DNA from 2 places in the Bradyrhizobium sp. UNPA324 genome. Region 2 is predicted to be linked to the other one. Evidence: predicted binding sites of a transcription regulator. Region 2 holds the regulator's gene; the other holds the start of a gene.

Region 1 (5,781 bases), 1.8 Mb from region 2:
CAGCTCGCGATAGGCGAACGCGACGGCGGCTCCCACTTCAGCATCAGACGCCGTGACGCCGCGCGCCAAAAGCTTGCTGTTGATCGCAAAGGTCATCTCGCCCGGGATCAGGGCCATCAGCGCGTCGCAGATGGTGCGGCCTGCAGGCGGGTGCGGCTCGCGATGGCCCGCGCTCAGCGAAATGCCGTGATCGTCGAACGCCTCGGGCTCGGCCACCACGATCTCGGCCAGGGGATAGCGTGCCTTCACCGCGGTCGCGACGCCCGCGATCAGGCCGCCGCCGGAGGCCGGCGCCACCACGATGTCGGGGCTTAGACCAAGCGTTGCCATGTCTTCCGCGATCTCGCGGCCGGCGGTGCCCTGCCCTGCGATCACGAAGGGATCGTCGTAAGGTCTGACCAGCGTCGCGCCGCGCTTCTCGGCGATGCCGCGCGAGATCGCCTCGCGGTCGTCCTTGTCACGATCATAGAGCACGACCTCGGCGCCGTATGATTTGGTGCGCTCGCGCTTGGACAGCGGCGCATCCGCAGGCATCACGATGGTCGCCTGCATGTCGAGGATTTTTGCCGCCGCCGCCACGCCCTGGGCGTGGTTGCCGGAGGAGAACGCGACGACGCCACCGGCGCGCTTGTCCTGCGGGATCGAGAACACCTTGTTGAAGGCGCCGCGGAACTTGAAGGAGCCGGTGCGCTGGAGCATCTCCGGCTTCAGGAACACCTTCGCGCCAACCCGCTCGTTGAGCACCGGAAAGGATAACAGCGGGGTGCGGATGGCGTAGGGCGCGATCACGCGCGCTGCGGCATCGATGTCGGCCGGGCCGATCGGGAGAAGCTGTTCGGTCATGACCGACCTTATCGCGGCCATTGAGCCGCGGGCAAGACACCTCCGCGCGAGGAAATCGTCCTTTAGGCGACGAAGCGCGACTGTTCCGTGCCGTCCCGGCCCGGCAGCACAGCCCCCACCGCCTGGATACTGTCAACAAAAGCCCTCGCCGAGGCTTCCCAGGTGTAGTTGGCGGCGAATTCGACACAGTCCTGCCGGGAGATATCGAGCGCCGCGAAGCAGGCGCTGCGCAGATCGTGATCGAGGGCGCCGACCGGGGCGTCGCCGATCACGTCGCGGGGGCCCTTCACCGGAAAGGCCGCGACCGGCAGGCCGCTCGCCAGCGCCTCCAGCAGGACCAGGCCGAACGTGTCGGTCTTGCTCGGGAATACGAACACATCGGCAGCCGCATAGATCTCCGCCAGCGCCTCGCCGTGCTTCTCGCCGAGGAAGATCGCATCGGGATAGGCCTCTTCCAGCGAGGCACGCGCTGGACCGTCACCCACGATCACCTTGGTGCCGGGCAGATCGAGATCGAGGAAGGCTTCGAGATTCTTCTCCACCGCGACGCGGCCGACCGACAGGAACACCGGTGCCGGCAGGCAGAGGTCGATGGCGCGCGGATGGAACACATGGGTGTCGACACCGCGCGGCCACAGCACGACATTGTCGAACCCGCGCTCGGTCAGTTCGCGGGCGAGCGCAGGGGTGGCCGCCATCACGGCGCGGCTGGGGGCATGGAAGCGGCGCAGCGCCCGCCAGATCAGCGAGCCCGGCACCGGCACGCGGGCGCGGACATATTCGGGAAAGCGGGTGTGGAAACTGGTCGTGAACGGCAGCCTGCGCTGGCGGCAATAGCGGCGGACCATCAAGCCGATCGGCCCCTCCGTCGCAATGTGGATGCTGTCGGGACGTGCCTCCTCGATCAGCTTTGCGATTCTGGCGGGCCTTGGCATTGCGAGGCGCACATCGCGATAGCTCGGCATCGCGAAGGTGCGGAACGATTGCGGCGTCAGGAACACAAATTCGACGCCGAGCCCCTCGGCAGCATCAGCGAGCTTGGTCAGCGTCCGAACCACACCATTGACTTGCGGGTGCCAGCCGTCGGTCGCGACCAGGATGCGCATCAGGCGGCCTCTGTTATGCAGCTCTGGCTGCAACCTGCGGGACGGCTGCCGGCTTCTGCAGATGATCCGCCCAGGTGATGATCTCGAAATGGCCGTCGTCGTGCTCGACGAGCGCGGTGCAGCTCTCGACCCAGTCGCCGCAATTCATGTAGCGAATGCCGCCCTCGTCGCGAATCACGGCGTAGTGGATGTGGCCGCAGATCACGCCGTCGGCGTCGTGCCGCCGCGCCTCGGCAGCAAGCGCCTGCTCGAATGCGCCGATATAATTGACCGCGTTCTTGACCTTCTGCTTGGCCCATTGCGACAGCGACCAATAGGGCACCTTGAACAGGCGGCGGAAGAAGTTGACCAAACGATTCATCTGGATCGCGAAATCGTAGGCCTTGTCGCCGAGATGGGCGAGCCAGCGCGCGTTCTGCACCACGAGATCGAAGATGTCGCCGTGGATGACGAGATAGCGCTTACCGTCGACGCCGGTGTGGACGGTATTCTCGACCACGTCGATGCCGCCGAAATGGGTGCCGTAATAGTTGCGCAGGAACTCGTCGTGATTGCCGGGGATGTAGATGACCTTGGCGCCCTTGCGCGCCTTGCGCAGCAGCTTCTGCACGAGGTCGTTGTGCGATTGCGGCCAGAGCCAGCTCGATTTCAGCGCCCAGCCATCGACGATGTCGCCGACGAGATAGATCGTGTCGGCGTCATGGTAGCGCAGGAAGTCGAGCAGAAGATCGGCTTGAGAACCGCGGGCTCCGAGATGAACGTCGGAGATGAACAACGTGCGAAAGCGCCGCTCCGGGCTCTCGTCACTCACATCGTAACTTCCCATGCGCCAGCCTGTAACAATGTCCCGTGACAGGGGGATGACCGATTGGACCCTCGAGGCACGCTCAGATACGAATCACACCTAGCCTCGCCCTTCCTGCGAATATCAGCCGCATGCGACAATCAGGCGACATGGCGCCGCAGGAGGGCTCTCGCCCCCCAGGAGGGCAGGCCCACGGCGGATGGCGCTTTGCGCCACCTGAGCGGCGAGATCGCTAGGGAAGGCCGTCAGTAGAACCTGTGAAAATGATGGATCGGGCCGTGGCCGTGTCCGATGCTGAAACGGTCGGCGGCGGCGATCGCCGCGCTGATCCAGGCCTTGGCGTTGCGCACGGCGCTTGCCAGATCCTCGCCCTTGGCCAGCCCCGCCGCGACCGCCGAGGATAGCGAGCAGCCGGTGCCATGGGTGTTGCGGGTCGCCACGCGCGGCGCGGTGAGCGCGAGCATGTTGTCGGCATCGACGAGATAGTCGATACTTTCGGCGCCCTCGCCGTGGCCGCCCTTGATCAGGACCGCACGGCAGCCGAGGGTCAGCAGGCGCCGTCCCTGGCTTTCGATCTCCGTCGCGCTCGCCGCGACCGGCTCGTCGAGCAGAGCCGCGGCCTCCGGCAGATTCGGCGTGATCACCGACGCCAGCGGTATCAGTTTTGTGCGCAGGGCATTGACGGCTTCCGCGGCGAGCAGACGATCCCCTGACGTCGCAACCATCACGGGATCGAGCACGACGTGCCGCGGCGACCAGCGCGACAGCGCGGCCGCGATCGCGTCGATGCTGCCGACCTGGGGCACCATGCCGATCTTCACCGCGCCGATCTCGAGATCGGAGAACACCGCATCGATCTGCTCGGTGACGAATTGCGCCGGCACCGCGTGGATGCCGCTGACGCCGCGCGTGTTCTGCGCGGTCAAGGCCGTGATGACGGACGCGCCGTAGACGCCGAGCGCGGCAAAGGTCTTCAAGTCGGCCTGGATGCCGGCGCCGCCGCTCGAATCGGAACCGGCGATGGTGAGTGCGACCGGGGTCGTCATCGCCGGGCACGTTTGCTGGATACGGACGCCATGGCCTGTCCTAGCGCGGCCGTGGAACACCGGCAAGCCGCCGGCGGCAGCCGGCCTGATTCGCGCCGTGGCGCCCAGCCCGAATCAGGCGGACACGGCGGGCCCCAGCGCCCGCAACGATACGGGCTTGAAAATGCAACCTCGCCGCGCCCTTGATATAGTCGCGAACTGCTTCGCCGATGCGTGAGACGTCAGTGGCGGAACTGCCTGGCGACACCGCTGTCCCGGGCCGCCCCGGCCCGGGGACCGCCTGGAATGGAATGCTGGGGTGGAACGATGTGGGCCTTCTTCGAACGTCTCCTCGACTCGTCCATGCTTTCGCCGCACGGCATCTGCCTGTTGTGGGAACCCGAGCTGATCTGGCTTCACGTCGTCTCCGACGCCTGCATCGCGGCCGCCTATTTTTCGATTCCCTTTGCCCTCGCAATTCTGGTCACCAGGCGGCGCGACCTCAAATTCGGCTGGGTCTACTGGGCCTTCGCGATCTTCATCATGGCCTGCGGCCTGACTCATGTGCTGTCGATCTACACGCTCTGGGTCCCAGTCTATGGCATCGAGGGCATCGTCAAGGCGGCGACCGCGGTGGCATCGGTGGTCACGGCGGGCGCGCTCTGGCCGCTGCTGCCGAAGATCCTGACGATCCCCTCGCCGTTCGAGCTGCGCCAAGTCCAGGCCGCGCTCGAGGAAGAGGAAATCAAGAGCCGCGACGCCACGCTGCTGCTCCAGCAGGTCAGCGACGCGCAGCGTGCGATGCGCGAGAGCGTGACGCGCCTCACCGCCATCGTCGAGACCGCAGTCGACGGCGTCATCCTGTTCGATGCGCAGGATCGCGTCCTGCTGTTCAATCCGGCCTGCGAGCGCTTGTTCGGCTACTCTGCCGACGAGGTGATGGGCCGGAACGTCAGGATGCTGATGCCCGAGGCGGGCGCTGTGCCCGACAGCCCTGCGAGGCATTTCGCGACTGCCGGCGAGGCCACCGGCCTGCGCAAGGACGGATCGACCTTTCCGATGGACGTGTCGGTCGGCCAGGCGCGGCAGGATGGCGAATTGATCTTCGTCGGCATCGTCCACGACCTGACGGCGCGCAAGCTGACCGAGCGGCAGCTTCAGCAGGCGCAGAAGATGGAGACGGTCGGCCAGCTCTCCGGCGGCATCGCTCACGACTTCAACAATCTGTTGACCGTCATCATCGGCAACGCCGAGCATTTGAGCGAGCAGCTCAAGGCGAGGCCCGATCTGCGGCGCTTCGCCGACGACATCTCGCAGTCGGGCGAGCGCGGCGCCGAGCTGACGCAGCGGCTGCTCGCATTCAGCCGCCGCCAGTTGCTGCAGCCGCAGACGATTGACTGCCGGGGCCTGCTCGAGTCCATGTTCAAGCTGCTCAAGCGCACCTTGCGCGAGGACATCGAGATCACGACCGCCTCCGGGCCCGGCACGATCCTGGCCTTCGCAGATCGGGCCCAGCTCGAATCCGCCGTGCTGAACCTTGCGCTCAACGCCCAGGATGCCATGCCGGCCGGAGGTCACCTGACCCTGAGCACGGAGTCGACGAAGCTCGACGACGATTATCGCGCCGTGCACCCCGAAGTCGCCTCCGGCAGTTACGCGTTGATCTCGATCACCGACGACGGCGAAGGCATGACGCCGGAAGTCGCGCAGCGCGCCTTCGAGCCGTTCTTCACCACCAAGGAAGTCGGCAAAGGCTCGGGTCTCGGCCTCAGCATGGTCTATGGCTTCGCCAAGCAATCCAATGGCCACGTCTCGATCTACAGCGACACAGGCCTTGGGACGACGGTCCGGATCTACCTGCCGCGCGCGGACACCGGACAATCACAGGCCGACCTTTCCGACGGCGAGGACGCAGCGCCGCGGGGATACGAGACGATCCTGATCGCCGAGGACGATCCGTTCGTTCGCTCCTCCGTCATTCGACGGGTCGAAGCCCTCGGCT
Region 2 (5,781 bases):
TCGTGGTCCGCGGGCTCTGCATTGCCGCCGCCGCCTTCGGCGTCACCTGGCTCGCGCTGATCCTGATCACGCTGCTCTACAACGGCGTTGCGGGGCTCAATCTCGAGCTCTTTACCGCGGACACGCCGCCGCCGGGCTCGACGGAGGGCGGCCTGCGCAACGCCATCGTCGGCTCGATCATCATGACCGTGCTCGGCGTCGGCATCGGCGCGCCGCTCGGCCTGTTCGCCGGCACCTATCTCGCCGAGTACGGCCCCAACGACAAGCTGACCTCGGTGATTCGCTTCATCAACGACATCCTGCTCTCGGCGCCCTCGATCATCATCGGCCTGTTCATCTACGGCGCGGTGGTGGTGCCGATGCGCGGCTTCTCGGCGATCGCGGGCGCGCTGGCGCTCGCCGTCATCGTCATCCCGGTGGTGCTGCGCACCACCGAGGACATGCTGCTGCTGGTGCCGAACGCGCTGCGCGAGGCGGCAAGCGCGCTCGGCCTGCCGCGCTCGCTGGTGATCAAGCGCATCGCCTACCGCGCCGCGCGCTCCGGCCTCATCACCGGCGTGCTGCTCGCCACTGCCCGCGTCGCCGGCGAGACCGCGCCGCTGCTGTTCACCGCGCTGTCGAACCAGTTCTTCAGCCTCGGCCTGAACAAGACGATGGCCAACCTGCCTGTCACCATCAACAACTTCGTCCAGAGCCCCTACGCCTATTGGAAGCAGCTCGCCTGGAGCGGCGCGCTGCTGATCACGCTCACCGTGCTCGCCCTGAACATTGGCGCCCGCATCCTCGGCGCCGAGAGGACTGCAAAATGACCGATCTGTCCGTATCCGTGAGTTCCAGCGCTCATCTCGCGTCGCATCCGCTGCCGGAAGCGCCCGCCAAGGTGACGGTGCGCAACCTCAACTTCTATTACGGCGAGCACCACGCGCTGAAGAACATCAACCTGACGCTCGGCACCAACCGCGTCACGGCGTTCATCGGCCCGTCCGGCTGCGGCAAGTCGACCCTGCTGCGCATCTTCAACCGGATGTACGACCTCTATCCGGGCCAGCGCGTCACCGGCCAGCTCATGCTCGACCAGACCAACATCCTCGACCCCAAGCTCGACCTCAACCTGCTGCGCGCCCGGGTCGGCATGGTGTTCCAGAAGCCGACGCCGTTCCCGATGACGATCTACGAGAACATCGCTTTCGGGATCCGGCTCTACGAGAAGATCTCGAAGTCCGAGATGGACGACCGCGTCGAGAAGGCGTTGCGCGGCGGCGCGCTGTGGAACGAGGTCAAGGACAAGCTCAACGCCTCCGGTCTGTCGCTCTCCGGCGGCCAGCAGCAGCGCCTGTGCATCGCCCGCACCGTCGCGGTGCGGCCCGAGGTGATCCTGTTCGACGAGCCCTGCTCGGCGCTCGATCCGATCTCGACCGCCAAGGTCGAGGAGCTGATTCAGGAGCTGGCCGAGAACTACACGATCGCGATCGTCACCCACAACATGCAGCAGGCGGCGCGCGTCTCCGACAAGACCGCCTTCATGTATCTCGGCGAGCTGATCGAGTTCGACGACACCAGCAAGATCTTCACGTCGCCGACCGATCGGCGTACGCAGGACTACATCACCGGCCGGTTCGGCTGAGGAGACGCAATATGGGTACTGAACATACCGCGAAGGCTTTCGACACCGACCTTCAGGAGCTCACCCGCCTGGTCGCCGAGATGGGCGGGATCGCCGAGCGCATGATCGTCGATTCCGTCGATGCGCTGATCCGCCGCGACGTTCCGCTCGGCCAGCGCGTCGTCACCACCGATGCCGATCTCGACGCGCTGCAGAAGCGCATCGAGGAGCGCGCGGTGCTCACCATCGCTCGCCGCCAGCCGATGGCGGTGGACTTACGCGAGATCGTCGGCGCCATGCGGGTTGCGACCGACCTCGAGCGCATCGGCGATCTCGCCAAGAACATGGGCAAGCGCGTCGCCGCACTGGAAACCGACTTCCATCCGCTCAAGCTGTTCCGCGGCCTGGAGCACATGACCGACCTGGTGCAGCAGCAGGTCAAGTCGGTGCTGGATGCCTATGCCGCGCACGATCTGCCGGCGGCGATGGCGGTGTGGAAGGGCGACGAGGAAGTGGACGCGATCTGCACCTCGCTGTTCCGCGAGCTCCTCACCTACATGATGGAGGATCCGCGCAACATCTCGTTCTGCATTCATCTGATGTTCTGCGCCAAGAACATCGAGCGGATCGGCGACCACGCCACCAACATCGCCGAGACCGTGTTCTACATGATCGAGGGCCAGGCGATCACCGACAAGCGGCCGAAGGGCGACATGACGACGTTCGCCACGACGATCCCGAATACCTGAAGACTTAAGGAGCGACGACACCATGGGCGCACGCATTATGGTGGTTGAGGACGAAGAAGCTCTCACCGAGCTGCTGCGTTACAACCTCGAAGGCGACGGCTATGACGTCGAGACGGTGATGCGCGGCGACGACGCCGACACCCGCCTCAAGGAGCACATTCCCGATCTGATCGTGCTCGACTGGATGCTGCCGGGCCTGTCCGGCATCGAGCTGTGCCGGCGCCTGCGCACCCGTCCCGAGACCAAGCAGCTGCCGATCATCATGCTCACCGCACGCGGCGAGGAGAGCGAGCGGGTGCGGGGACTTGCGACCGGCGCCGACGACTACATCGTCAAGCCGTTCTCGGTACCAGAGCTGCTCGCGCGGGTGAAGGGCCTCTTGCGGCGCGCCAGCCCTGAGCGGCTCGCGACGGTGCTGGCCTATGGCGACATCGAGCTCGACCGCGACAAGCGCCGCGTGGCGCGCTCGGGCCGCCCGATCGATCTCGGCCCGACCGAATATCGCCTGCTGGAGTTCTTCCTGGAGCATCCCGGCCGCGTGTTCTCGCGCGAGCAGCTGCTCGACAGCGTCTGGGGCCGCGACATCTACATCGACGAGCGCACCGTCGACGTCCATATCGGCCGCCTGCGCAAGCTGCTCAATCTCGGCCGCGAGCAGGATCCGATCCGCACCGTCCGCGGCGCCGGCTACGCGCTCGACGATCGCTTCGCGAAGGCCGAGCAGACGTAAGGTTTGCGAGCCGTGGTTGGCAGCTGCGGCCACAACATCGGTGTCGTCCCGGACAAGCGTCTGCGCAGATCCGGGACCTCAGCGCGAGCGCTTGCGCTCGTCGCGATTAACCACAGGCAGCAATTGTTTTGCGAAAAGGTAACTCCGAGTCCCCGTAACCACATCTTGCGGTGGCTATGGGTCCCGGATCTGCGCGCGCTTGTGGCGCGCTTGTCCGGGACGACATCGGGTGTGTCGAGGCGCCGTCGTGTGACGGCTACCGTTCTTGCAATCAGCTAGATCCGCGAACTCACCGCGTGCCCGGCTTCGGTGCTGCGCGCCGACGGTCCGCTGCCGGCTGATACGCCACGCGCGAGTGCTGGGCGCAGTAGGGCAGGCCGGACAATGCCTTGCCGCCGCAGAAGAAGAAATCCGGGCTCGAGGGATCGCCGACCGGCCAGTGGCAGGTCGCCTCGTTCAATTCGAGCAGCGACAGCCGCTGGCTCATCGGCACCACGTTGTCGTAGGTGAGCGGCTCGGCCTCGACCTCGACCTCGAAGGCCTGCGCCAGCGCGGTGTTACCGCGCGCAATGGGGCGGGTCACCCGCATCATGTGCTGCGCCGGGCGTGCCTTGCGCGGCCGGGGCGCGGCCGACGAAGGGCTCTTGGCGCGGCCGGACAGACCGAGCCTGTGCACTTTGCCGATCACGGCATTGCGGGTCACATTGCCGAGCTCTGCTGCGATCTGGCTGGCCGAAAGTCCGGCCTCCCAGAGCTTCTTCAGCTGCTCGACGCGATCGTCGGACCAGGTCAAAACCGTCATTGCACCCTTTCCCTCGCTGCGCGACTGCCATCCTGGCGGTCGGTGCGGCGAATGCCTAAGCCTCGAAAAACCCGTGCCGCCGGAATCCCTTAACGCTCGCCGGGCGCGCAACTGACGCCCGAACGTTTACGCCGGTACATGAGGACTCTTGGGATCAGAACCGCTGCACGAGATGTCGTATCTGACAAGCCAAACGCTACAATATGGCGTGACTCACGCGCAAGAGTCCGCCGACTCGCTTCCACATGTTCCGTGGTGAAAAACCCGCAAAATCGCCACCGCAAGACTACGGAATCAGCGTTTCCTGAGGCTTTCCGGGCGGCATTGACACCCGTTTCACCAGGCATAAGATAGTGCCGCGTGCCGCCCTTAAAAGGCGGCACGTTTCGTTTTCCGGGCCGGTCAATGGTGCGTTGCGCAATGCACGCGTCACACCGTCCGCAACATTCAAGTGAACGTCATGACTAACAGCGCAGCCCCGCATTTGCTCCCCGTTTTCGCCAGGGCCAACCTCGGTTTCGAACGCGGCGAAGGCTGCTGGCTGATCGCGACCAATGGCGATCGCTATCTCGATTTCACCTCGGGCGTCGCTGTGAATGCGCTCGGCCATTGCCACCCGCATCTGATCAAGGCCTTGCAGGAGCAGGCGACGAAGCTGTGGCACATGTCGAACCTGTTCCAGAGCCCGGACGGCGAGAAGCTCGCCGCGCGCCTGTGCAACGAGAGCTTTGCGGACTTCGTGTTCTTCTGCAATTCCGGCGCCGAAGCGCTGGAGGGTGTGATCAAGCTGGTGCGCCATCATCACTTCTCCAAGGGCCATCCGGAACGTTATCGCATCATCACCTTCGAAGGCGCCTTCCACGGCCGCACGCTGGCGACGTTGGCTGCAACGGGGTCTGCAAAATATCTCGAAGGTTTTGGTCCGCCGATGGATGGCTTCGACCAGGTGCCGCATGGCGACCTCGAAGCCGTCAAGAAGGCGATCGGCCCGGAGACCGCCGGCATCCTGATCGAGCCGATCCAGGGCGAGGGTGGCGTGCGTTCGGCACCGCCCGCCTTCCTCAAGGCGCTGCGCCAGCTCTGCGACGAGAAGGGCCTGCTGCTCGCCTTCGACGAGGTGCAGACCGGCATGGGCCGCGCCGGCGATCTGTTCGCCTACAGGCGCACCGGCGTCACGCCCGACGTGATGTCGCTGGCCAAGGCGCTCGGCGGCGGCTTCCCGATCGGCGCGGTGCTGGCGACCGCGGATGCTGCGGCCGGCATGGGGCCCGGTTCGCACGGCTCGACCTTCGGCGGCAACCCGCTGGCGATCTCCGCGGCGAACGCCGTGCTCGACGTCATGCTCAAGCCCGGCTTCTTCGACCACGTGCAGAAGATGTCGCTGCTGCTGAAGCAGAAGCTCGCCTCCGTGATCGACCGCCATCCCGACATCGTCAGCGAGGTGCGCGGCGAGGGCCTTCTGATCGGCATCAAGGCCGTGGTGCCCTCGGGCGATCTCGTGGCCGCCTTGCGTAACGAAAAGCTGCTCACCGTCGGGGCCGGCGACAACGTCGTGCGTTTCCTGCCGCCTTTGATCGTCACCGAAGCCGAGATCGAGGACAGCGTCGGGCGGCTGGAGCGGGCCTGCACCGCATTGTCGGTCAGCCAGACCAAGCGGGCGGCAAGCTGATGAGCAAGTCCCCCAACAAGTCGCCGAAGCACTTCCTCGACATCAACGAGCTGCCGCTGTCGGAGCTCAAGCGCATGCTTGCCGCATCCTCCGCCATGAAGGCGAAGCAGAAAGCGCATCAGCCGGTCAAGCCGCTCGAAGGCAAGACGCTGGCGATGATCTTCGAACGCCCGTCCACCCGGACGCGCGTGTCGTTCGATGTCGCCATGCGCCAGCTCGGCGGCGAGC

Evidence for each region. Region 2 encodes PhoB, which activates phosphate uptake and scavenging genes when phosphate is short. Its sites were predicted from a motif close to TGTCATNNANCTGTCAT; they were not measured.
Region 1: a site for PhoB is predicted at 2,799-2,815, ahead of UNPA324_RS27450 (UDP-2,3-diacylglucosamine diphosphatase). Genes of this name have one in related genera too.

Annotation. Positions count from the first base shown of each region.
Region 1 covers NZ_LFJD01000004.1:5,713,442-5,719,222, forward strand. The annotation lists gene UNPA324_RS27440 (threonine/serine dehydratase family protein) at 1-843, opposite strand, end outside; gene UNPA324_RS27445 (glycosyltransferase family 4 protein) at 906-1,949, opposite strand; gene UNPA324_RS27450 (UDP-2,3-diacylglucosamine diphosphatase) at 1,963-2,775, opposite strand; gene thiD (bifunctional hydroxymethylpyrimidine kinase/phosphomethylpyrimidine kinase) at 3,000-3,800, opposite strand; gene UNPA324_RS27460 (PAS domain S-box protein) at 4,143-5,781, shown strand, end outside.
Region 2 covers NZ_LFJD01000004.1:3,941,713-3,947,493, reverse strand. The annotation lists gene pstA (phosphate ABC transporter permease PstA) at 1-809, shown strand, start outside; gene pstB (phosphate ABC transporter ATP-binding protein PstB) at 806-1,624, shown strand; gene phoU (phosphate signaling complex protein PhoU) at 1,636-2,352, shown strand; gene phoB (phosphate regulon transcriptional regulator PhoB) at 2,375-3,082, shown strand; gene UNPA324_RS19055 (GcrA family cell cycle regulator) at 3,372-3,884, opposite strand; gene UNPA324_RS19050 (aspartate aminotransferase family protein) at 4,345-5,553, shown strand; gene argF (ornithine carbamoyltransferase) at 5,553-5,781, shown strand, end outside.